3 regions of the Streptomyces sp. WI03-4A genome follow, and region 3 is predicted to be linked to each of the others. Evidence: riboswitches for the same ligand, from Rfam matches in the RefSeq annotation. Region 3 holds a riboswitch; each other region holds the start of a gene.
The links. Region 3 has a riboswitch for cobalamin ahead of PV343_RS34080 (ribonucleoside-diphosphate reductase subunit alpha). Riboswitches for the same ligand answer to the same signal wherever they lie in the genome.
Positions count from the first base shown of each region.

Region 1: linked by a shared signal. The riboswitch ahead of PV343_RS13825 (HoxN/HupN/NixA family nickel/cobalt transporter) and the one ahead of PV343_RS34080 (ribonucleoside-diphosphate reductase subunit alpha) in region 3 are both predicted to bind cobalamin.
Region 2: linked by a shared signal. The riboswitch ahead of PV343_RS31805 (cobalamin biosynthesis protein) and the one ahead of PV343_RS34080 (ribonucleoside-diphosphate reductase subunit alpha) in region 3 are both predicted to bind cobalamin.

Region 1 is NZ_JARAUO010000010.1:106,512-109,778, forward strand. It holds gene PV343_RS13810 (hypothetical protein) at 1-319, shown strand, start outside; gene PV343_RS13815 (hypothetical protein) at 336-881, opposite strand; gene PV343_RS13820 (hypothetical protein) at 1,089-1,346, shown strand; cobalamin riboswitch at 1,432-1,620, shown strand; gene PV343_RS13825 (HoxN/HupN/NixA family nickel/cobalt transporter) at 1,647-2,768, shown strand; gene PV343_RS13830 (PQQ-dependent sugar dehydrogenase) at 2,977-3,267, opposite strand, start outside.
Region 2 is NZ_JARAUO010000041.1:57,876-61,142, reverse strand. It holds gene PV343_RS31810 (cobyric acid synthase) at 1-493, opposite strand, end outside; gene PV343_RS31805 (cobalamin biosynthesis protein) at 490-1,434, opposite strand; cobalamin riboswitch at 1,534-1,675, opposite strand; gene PV343_RS31800 (hypothetical protein) at 1,794-2,021, opposite strand; gene PV343_RS31795 (inorganic phosphate transporter) at 2,054-3,267, opposite strand, start outside.
Region 3 is NZ_JARAUO010000047.1:33,343-36,609, forward strand. It holds gene mctP (monocarboxylate uptake permease MctP) at 1-1,221, shown strand, start outside; cobalamin riboswitch at 1,419-1,553, shown strand; gene PV343_RS34080 (ribonucleoside-diphosphate reductase subunit alpha) at 1,685-3,267, shown strand, end outside.

The sequences.
Region 1 (3,267 bases), on a different contig from region 3:
CGGTGAGCGCGTTCTGGGGTTCTGGCGGTTGCCGGGAGGGTTCGAGGGGACGCTCGCCGCCTGGTCGGCCGGCGGGCCGGTGGCCTACGTGGAGGCCGAGTACTTCGGCGGAGTGGGGGAGCAGCGGGCTGCCGTCTGGGACGGCGGGGCCCTCGTGCTGGGGCCGCTTCATCTTGAGGAGGGGCGGCCGTTCGGGCCCGCCGGCAGTCCCCTCTCTCAGGCGCTGCGGCGGCTGGGCGTGGTCGCGAGCGCCGGAGAGGACGAGTTCTCGGCCGTGGGGCTGGGCCGGCACCGACACCGTGACGCGTGGACCGGCTGACACGGCGCCTCCCGGCTCAGGACCTCGTGCGTCCGATGGTCATCGACCAGCGGACCGTGGAGGAGGCCCGCACGGAGGCGGTGCCGCTGCGGGCCGTTCCGGTGACGCGTACCTGGTGGTAGACGGTGTCGGCCCGGTCGGCGGGGCATCGCAGCGGGAAGGCGACGTGCACGGGGCGCACCGTGACCTCGACCCGGCCCTGGCCCTGGCAGCGGACGGCGAGGATCAGGGTGTCCCCCTTCCTGCCCCCGGCGAAGGCGAAGCTCGCGCTGCCGGTGATCGGCTCCTGGCGGCCGGCGAGGATCTCGTTCGAGTCCAGTTCCGGTGCCCGGTGGAACAGGGGGTGGGCGGCCGATGTGCCCTCGGGGGCCGTGGTCGCAGGGACGGTGGCCGCCGAGTCCGTGCCCGCCGTGGTCGTGCCCGCCGCGCCCGCTGCCGGGCTCGGCGTGGACGGGCCGGTGGGGCGCGGTGGCTTCCCGGTGGCGGTGGCGTGGTCCGTGGCGCAACCGGTGAGCAGCGCGGTGCACGCGAGGCCCAGTGCGGCGAGGGTGCGGAGGGTCATGTCTGCTTCCCCGTTCTTCTGTGGTCGCCCGGATCATGTCAGCGGCACGGGGCGGAGCCGGGGGCTCCGGCGCGACTTCTGAGGAAGACGAGAGGTTCGAGGTGCTCGAGGTACACGACGGCGCGGCGGGGACCACCTGGGTCATGCGGGATGCCTGCGGTGCCGTGAGCGATCGCTGGGCTGCGTCGGGGGGACGACATGGGTCGGATGGTGCTGAGCAATGCGGGGGTCGGCCTCTTCTCCGCTCTGCCGGGCTTCCTGGGCAGCGTGCTGTTCGGAGACGTGCCGTGGGGGGAGGCGCTGCGGTTCGCGGCCTGGTGGGCCGTCGCGGCCACCGTCATCGGAACGGCCTCGGACCGGCGGCGGGCGCGTGGGGGGCGCACGCTCACCAGGGTGGTCCTCGACCGGTGGCGCGCCCGTCGGGGGAATCGGCGCCAGGCGCCGGGCGGGGTCAGCGGGGACTGAGGCGGGGCGAGGCCGCGGGCCGGCTCGCGCTCACTTCCCGTTCCGGCAGGTGACGGGCCGCCTTGCCGCGGGTGTGGGCGTCCTTCTAGGGTGAACGGGCCGTGGTGTTCGGGAAGACCGGTGACCGCCCTCAGGGGCGCAGTCCGGAGCGGCCCTCGCCACTGTGATCGGGAAGTTCCCGCCCCCTGGACGCCACTGGCCGCACGGCCGGGAAGGCAGGGGCGGGCGCGTCGACCCGTCAGCCAGGAGACCGGCCACGGCATCACGAAGCTGATCCACGAGGTGCTGGAGCGTGACCGTATGACCGTGCCCACAGGCGTGCCCGAGGGCGGGCCCCGGCCCGCCGCCACCCCGACCTTCCGGTGGCGCCGCGAGGACACCGTCCGGACGGCCGGCCTCCTCGCCGTGATCGTCGCCCTGCACGTGGTCGCGTTCGGGATCCTGTTCCTGCTCGTGATTCCGCGTCACTACGAGGTCGGCACCAAGGCGTTCGGGATCGGACTGGGCGTCACCGCGTACACGCTCGGCATGCGGCACGCCTTCGACGCGGACCATATAGCCGCGATCGACAACACCACCCGCAAGCTGATGGCCGACGGCAAGCGGCCGGTGTCGGTCGGCTTCTGGTTCGCGCTCGGCCACTCCAGCGTGGTGGTCCTCATGGCCGCGCTGGTCGCGGGCGGCGCCAAGCTCGCCGGCACCCTGATGAACGACGGCTCCCGGACCCACCAGGTCCTCGGCACCGTGGGCACGACGGTCTCCGGCTCCTTCCTGTACCTGATCGCCGCGCTCAACCTCGTGGCCCTGGTGGGCATCCTGCGGGTCTTCAGGGCGATGCGGTCCGGGCACTACGACGAGGCGGCGCTGGAGGCCCACCTCGACTCGCGGGGTTTCATGAACCGGCTGCTCGGCCGGCTCACCCGGTCCATCCGCCGGCCCGGCCAGATGTTCCCGCTCGGCTTCCTCTTCGGCATCGGCTTCGACACGACGACGGAGGTCCTGCTCCTCGCCCTGGCCGGCAACGGGGCCGCCGCCGGGCTGCCGTGGTACGCGGTGCTGTGCCTGCCGTTGCTGTTCGCGGCCGGCATGAGCCTGTTCGACACCCTCGACGGGACGTTCATGAACTTCGCGTACCAGTGGGCGTTCTCCAACCCGGTGCGCAAGGTCTTCTACAACCTCACCATCACCGGCCTGTCCATCGCGGTCGCCTTCTTCGTCGGCACCATCGAGCTGGTCGGCGTCCTGCACGACAAGCTCGGCCTGGACGACGGGGTCACCGGCTGGATAGCGGGGTTGGACCTGGACAACGTCGGCTACGTCATCGTCGGCCTGTTCGTGGTCGTCTGGGCCGTGGCCGTCGGCTACTGGCGGCTGGCCAAGGTCGAGGAGCGCTGGACGGCTCGCGCCGCCGACACCGGCTGACGTCCCCGTACCCCTCCAACACCTCCGCCCGTCAACACCCGTGCCCGCCAACACCCATGCCCGTACGCGCCCGCACCCCTACCCGCCCACACCCGTACAGGCCGAGCCCCGGGCCGGCGTGCGCGTCCGGCCCGGGGCCTGCCCTCCGGCGCGGCCGAAGGAGGCGCGGGGGAGGGGCGGGGAGGGGGAGGGGACAGGGGGAGACGGCTCAGCGGATGTCGATCTTGTAGATGCTGTCCTGGGCAGGGCCCTTGCTGGTCCCCAGCCACAATTGGTTCGCGCCCGGCACCTTGGCCAGTGCCCGGAGGCGGCCGTAGGCGCCGCTGTAGTAGGACGTCGCCGTCCCGACCGCCTGGCCGGTGGCGTCGATCGGCAGCCGCCACAGCCGCGCGCCGCGCAGCGTGGAGACGTAGATGACGTCGTTGACGATCGCGACCTGCGAGGGGACGCCTCCCGCCTCCGGCTTCCAGACCGACTTGGGGTTCTTCATGCCCGCGTG
Region 2 (3,267 bases), on a different contig from region 3:
CCACCACCAGCACGGGCAGTCGGGCGTTCCGCGCGATGCCCATGTTGACGATGTCGGTGCGCCGCAGGTTGATCTCGGCCGGGCTTCCCGCCCCCTCACAGATCACCGCGTCATACGTGCCCCGCAACTCGGCCAGGCAGTCCAGCACCGTGCCCAGCAGCCGCTGTTGACGGCCGCCGTGGTAGCCGCGCGCGCTCATCTCGCCCACCGGTCTGCCCAGCAGCACCACCTGGCTGCTCTGCTCCCCGCCCGGCTTGAGCAGCACGGGGTTCATCTGCGCGGTCGGCTCGATCCGGCACGCCTGGGCCTGCATGGCCTGCGCCCGCCCGATCTCCGCGCCCTCGCGCGTCACGAACGAGTTCAGCGACATGTTCTGCGCCTTGAACGGCGCCACCTTCACGCCCTGGCGCACCAGCCAGCGGCAGATCCCGGCCGTCACGACGCTCTTGCCGGCGTCGGAGGTGGTGCCGGCGACGAGGAGCCCACCGTTCACTTGCCACGTCCCTTCACGAGGAGGCGCGCCGCGGCCGTGACGCCGAGCGCGAGCAGGCCGACGCGGCGGGAGAGCCGTACGGCCCGGTCGATGTCCGTGACCCGGACGGCCCGCCCGGACGTCCCGTTCAGCACGGGCCGGTGCTCGACCCGGCCGGCGTAGGACAGCGTCCCGCCGAGGCGCACCCCCAGGGCGCCCGCGAACGACGCCTCCACCGGACCGGCGTTGGGGCTCGGGTGCCGGTGCGCGTCCGCCTTCCAGGCGCGCAGGGCGCCGCGCGGGTCGGGCCCGGCCGCCGCGGCGAGCACGGCGGTGAGCCGCGCGCCCGGCCAGCCGGCGACGTCGTCGAGGCGGGCGGAGGCCCAGCCGTAGCGCAGGTGGCGGGGCGACCTGTGCCCCACCATCGCGTCCAGGGTGTTGACGGCCCGGAAGCCGAGCAGCCCCGGCACGCCGGCTACGGCACCCCACACCAGGGCGCCGACGACGGCGTCGGAGGTGTTCTCGGCGACCGACTCGACCACGGCGCGGGCGATCCCGTCGGCGTCCAGCGCGTGCGGGTCGCGGCCGCACAGATGCGGCAGCCGCGCGCGGGCGGCCGGCACGTCGCCGGACTCCAGGGCGCGCCCGACGGCCCGGGCCTCCCGGGCGAGCGAAGTGCCCCCCACGACGGACCAGGTGGCGGCCGCGGTCAGCGCGAGGGTGGCGGCGGGGGAGCGGCGTACGGCGCGTTCGGCCAGCGCCCCGAGCGCGACAGCGGCTCCGGCGCACACGCCGGTGTGCAGCGCGCCCCACCCGCGGTGGTCGCGCCACAGCACCCGTTCCACGGCCCCGGCGGCCCGCCCGAACGCGGCGACCGGATGCCCCCGGCGCGGATCGCCGAGGAGCAGGTCGCCGAGGAGGCCGGCGGCGGCGCCGTACGCGTAGCAGCGATCGGCACCCATCGGGTCAGCCGGTCGTCAGGGCAGGCGGGGTCCGGTGGGTGAACGTCGGTCGGCAGCCGCGCATGGCGATATGTCCTCACTCAGGGTGTCCGCGCCCTGGTTCGACGAGACCGGCGGTGAGAGTTCCTGGCTCCCGGGGACACTTCCCCGGTGACAGTGGCGGGACCGCGCCGGATTCGCACCGGCTTCCTCTTCTGCCGCCGTACATGGCCTGGGCAGTCCACCACGCGCCCGGAAGGGCCGTCAACTTGCCTGTGACCTGCGGGGGAAGAGTGTGCTGAGGCCCACACCGATACGAGGCGGGCAGCCGGAAGGCCCCCCGCCGGAACTCTCCGGCGGGGGGCCTTCCGAACGGTGCGTCAGGGCTTGACGACGATCAGGTAGATGCCGTAGGCCACCGCGGCCGTGCACGCCGCGAAGCAGACGTACGCGCCGGTGGCGGCGAGCGCCGCCGAGCCGCCCTGCGCGGCGGCCTTCTCGCGCCGCGCCAGGCCGTTGATGCCGAGGGTGAACAGGGCCACCAGGCCCACCGCGAACGCGAGGCTGACGCCGAAGACGGAGCCGATGGCCGCCCAGTCGATCTTCATGGGTTGCTTCCTTCAGTACCGGGTGCTCGGGGTCAGACCGCTGCGGCCGGCGGGACCGCCGGGGTCGCGGGCTCGGTCGGGACCGGGGCCGGGATCGTGGCCGTGAGGTCCTCGGTGACGGTGCCGGTGGGCGGCGGGGTCACCATGGCGATCGCGGTGGTCACCACGCCGGGCGGCTCCTCGGCCGGGCCGGCGACGACGCTGGTGTGGTCCACGACCTCACGCCGGGAGTACTTCCAGATCGCGGCGCTGGCGGCGACCAGGAAGACGGCGACGACCGCGGTGCCCCAGTCACCCAGGTCCGTGACGGACTCGGCGAGCGCGCCGACGAGCGCGGCGGCCGGGAGGGTGAGCACCCAGGCGATGAGCATGCGCGTCGCGGTGGACCAGCGGACCACACCGCCCTTGCGGCCCAGACCCGTGCCCATGACCGAGCCGGAGACCACGTGGGTGGTGGAGAGGGAGAAGCCGAGGTGCGAGGAGGCCAGGATGGCGGTGGCCGCGCTGGTCTGGGCGGCGAAGCCCTGACGCGGCTCCAGGTCGGTCAGGCCGGTGCCCATGGTGCGGATGATGCGCCAGCCGCCGATGTAGGTGCCGAGCGCGATGGCCAGGCCCGCGGAGAGGATCACCCAGGTGGGAGGGTTGGAGCCCGGCGAGACGGCGCCGCCCGCGATCAGCGCCAGGGTGATGATGCCCATGGTCTTCTGCGCGTCGTTGGTGCCGTGCGCGAGGGAGACCAGACCGGCCGAGGCGATCTGGCCGGCGCGGTAGCCCTTGCGGGTGGCCTCGCCGTCCGCCTTGCTGCCGATGGCGTAGGAGAAGCGAGTGGAGAGCATGGCCGCCAGACCCGCCACCACCGGGGCGGCGACCGCCGGCAGCAGCACCTTGGTGACCAGCACGTCACCGTGGACCGCGCCGAAGCCGGCGGAGGCGACGGTGGCGCCGATCAGGCCGCCCATCAGGGCGTGCGAGGAGCTGGAGGGGAGCCCCACCAGCCAGGTCAGCAGGTTCCAGAGGATCGCGCCGACCAGGGCGGCGAAGATGACCTCGGGCCGGATGCCGGTCTCGTCCACGAGACCCTTGGAGATCGTGTTGGCGACCTCCACCGAGAGGAATGCGCCTACAAGGTTGAGCGCGGCGGACATGGCCACCGCGACCTTGGGCTTGAGCGCGCCGGTCGAGATGGTCGTGGCCATCGCGTTGGCGGTGTCGTGGAAACCGTTCGTGAAATCGAACGCGAGTGCGG
Region 3 (3,267 bases):
ATCCTCGCGACGATGCCGTACATCGCGCTCCAGCTCGTCGGCATCCAGGCGGTGCTGGACGTGATGGGGGTCGGTGGCGGCGAGAACACCAATTGGTTCGTGAAGGACCTGCCGCTGCTCATCGCCTTCGGCGTGCTGGCCGCGTACACCTACTCGTCGGGTCTGCGCGCCCCCGCCCTGATCGCGTTCGTGAAGGACGCGCTGATCTACATCGTCATCGCGGTGGCGATCATCTACATCCCGATCAAGCTGGGCGGGTTCGACGACGTCTTCGCCAAGGCGGGCGACGCGTTCAGCCAGGTCAACCCGGCCACCGGCAAGCCGCGCGGCGCGCTCACGCCGCCGGAGGCCGGCCAGTGGACCTACGCCACGCTGGCGCTCGGCTCGGCCCTGGCGCTGTTCATGTACCCGCACTCGATCACCGCGACCCTGTCCTCCAGGAGCCGTGAGGTGATCCGCCGCAACACCACGATCCTGCCGCTGTACTCGCTGATGCTGGGCCTGCTCGCGCTGCTCGGCTTCATGGCGATCGCGGCCGGGGTCAAGGTGACCAACGGGCAGCTGGCGATCCCGCAGCTCTTCGAGGACATGTTCCCGGACTGGTTCGCGGGCGTGGCCTTCGCGGCGATCGGCATCGGCGCCCTGGTGCCGGCGGCCATCATGTCCATCGCGGCGGCGAACCTGTTCACGCGCAACATCTACAGGGACTTCATCAAGCCGGACGCCACGCCCAAGCAGGAGGCCCAGGTCTCCAAGGTCGTGTCGCTGCTGGTGAAGGTGGGCGCGCTGGTCTTCGTCCTGACGATGGACAAGACGGTGGCCATCAACTTCCAGCTGCTGGGCGGCATCTGGATCCTGCAGACCTTCCCGGCCCTGGTCGGCGGTCTGTTCACCCGCTGGTTCCACCGCTGGGCGCTGCTCGCCGGCTGGGCGGTCGGCATGGTCTACGGCACGCTCGCCGCCTACGGCGTCGCCTCCCCGACCCAGAAGCACTTCGGCGGCTCCGCAAAGGAGATCCCGGGCATCGGCGAGATCGGCTACATCGGTCTCACGGCGTTCGTCCTCAACGTGGTGGTCACGGTGGTCCTCACGTTCGTCCTGAAGGCCGTGAAGGCCCCCGAGGGCCTCGACGAGACCCGGCCGGAGGACTACACGGCGGACGCGGGCGACGCGGGGGTCCAGGTGGAGCTCCCGCCGGCCACGGCGGGCGCCGGGCACTGACCCGACCACGCACCGGGAGCGGGCCGCCGACGGCATGTCGGCGGCCCGCTCCGCGTCGCCCCCGGGCGTCCGCCGGCCGTCCTCCGGCGCTCCGCCGGGGCCGGCACGCTCGTCACTCTGGCGGTCCGTGAGCTGACCCTCTGGAGCCACCGCACCCCGCGACAGACACAACATCTGGGGGTGACACCACAGCCCGGCACTAGATGTATGCTCATGCTCGCTGTCGCCGCAGGGGAATCCGGTGCGAATCCGGAACTGTCCCGCAACGGTGTACTTGCGTGCATCCGCACGCCTGTCCAGTCCGAGGACCTGCCGTCAGCGCGCGCCCGGCCGTCCGGTCCGGGTGCCTCCAGACGTCCGGGCCTCGTGGAGTGGGCCGGTGGACGCGACGTCGTGCGCGCTCGTGCCGTCGCCGCCCGCTGCCCTCCGCCAGGCCCCCGTGCCGAGCGAGGGAGAGCCCCACGTGACCATCGCGCCCGCCGATCCGGCTTCGGTCAGCGACCCGAACACCGACGGTCCCGGTGCCGCGCTGCTGCGGACCCTGACCGAGCTGACCGCCGACCTCCCCGACGCCGACCCCGGCCGGGTGGCCGCGGCTGCGCTGCGCGGCCGGTCCGCACGGGCCGACGAGGCGGAGCTGCGCGAGCTGGCCACGGAGGCGGCCGCCGGGCTCATCTCCGAGGACCCCGCCTACTCCCGGCTGGCCGCCCGGCTGCTGACCGTCTCGGTGCGCGCCGAGGCCGCCTCGCAGGGCGTCACCTCCTTCACCGGGTCCGTCGCCGTGGGCCACCGCGAGGGCCTGATCGCCGACCGCACCGCGGAGTTCGTCCGGCTGCACGCCGACCGTCTGGACGCGCTGGTCGACACCGCGGCCGACGACCGCTTCGGCTATTTCGGCCTGCGCACCCTGCACAGCCGCTACCTGCTCCGGCACCCCATCACCCGCAAGGTGATCGAGACGCCCCAGCACTTCATGCTGCGGGTGGCGTCGGGCCTCGCCGAGGACGACACGGTCCGCTCGCTGGACGAGGTCGCCGCGCTCTACCGGCTGATGAGCCGCCTCGACTACCTGCCCTCCTCCCCCACGCTGTTCAACTCCGGCACGCGGCACCCGCAGATGTCGTCCTGCTACCTGCTCGACTCGCCCCTGGACGAGCTGGACTCCATCTACGACCGCTACCACCAGGTGGCACGGCTCTCGAAGCACGCCGGCGGCATCGGCCTGTCGTACTCCCGCATCCGTAGCCGCGGTTCGCTGATCCGCGGCACCAACGGGCACTCCAACGGCATCGTGCCGTTCCTGAAGACCCTGGACGCCTCGGTGGCCGCCGTGAACCAGGGCGGACGGCGCAAGGGCGCGGCCGCGGTGTACCTGGAGACCTGGCACTCCGACATCGAGGAGTTCCTGGAGCTGCGCGACAACACCGGTGAGGACGCCCGCCGTACGCACAACCTGAACCTGGCGCACTGGGTCCCGGACGAGTTCATGCGCCGGGTCAACGCCGACGAGCAGTGGTCACTGTTCTCCCCGGCGGACGTGCCCGAACTGGTGGACCTGTGGGGCGCGGAGTTCGACGCGGCCTACCGCAAGGCGGAGGCGGACGGGCTCGCCCGCCGGACCATCCCGGCCCGCGACCTGTACGGCCGCATGATGCGCACCCTCGCGCAGACCGGCAACGGCTGGATGACCTTCAAGGACGCCGCCAACCGCACCGCGAACCAGACGGCGGAGCCGGGCCATGTCGTCCACTCCTCCAACCTCTGCACCGAGATCCTGGAGGTCACCGACGACGGGGAGACGGCGGTCTGCAACCTGGGGTCGGTCAACCTCGGCGCCTTCGTGACCGACGGGGACCTCGACTGGGAGCGCCTGGACGCCACGGTCCGCACGGCCGTCACCTTCCTCGACCGCGTCGTCGACATCAACTTCTACCCGACCGAGCAGGCGGGCCGCTCCAACGCCAAGTGGCGTCCGGTGGGCCTGGGCGCCATGGGTCTCCAGGACGTCTTCTTCAAGCTGCGCCTGCCCTTCGACTCCGCCGAGGC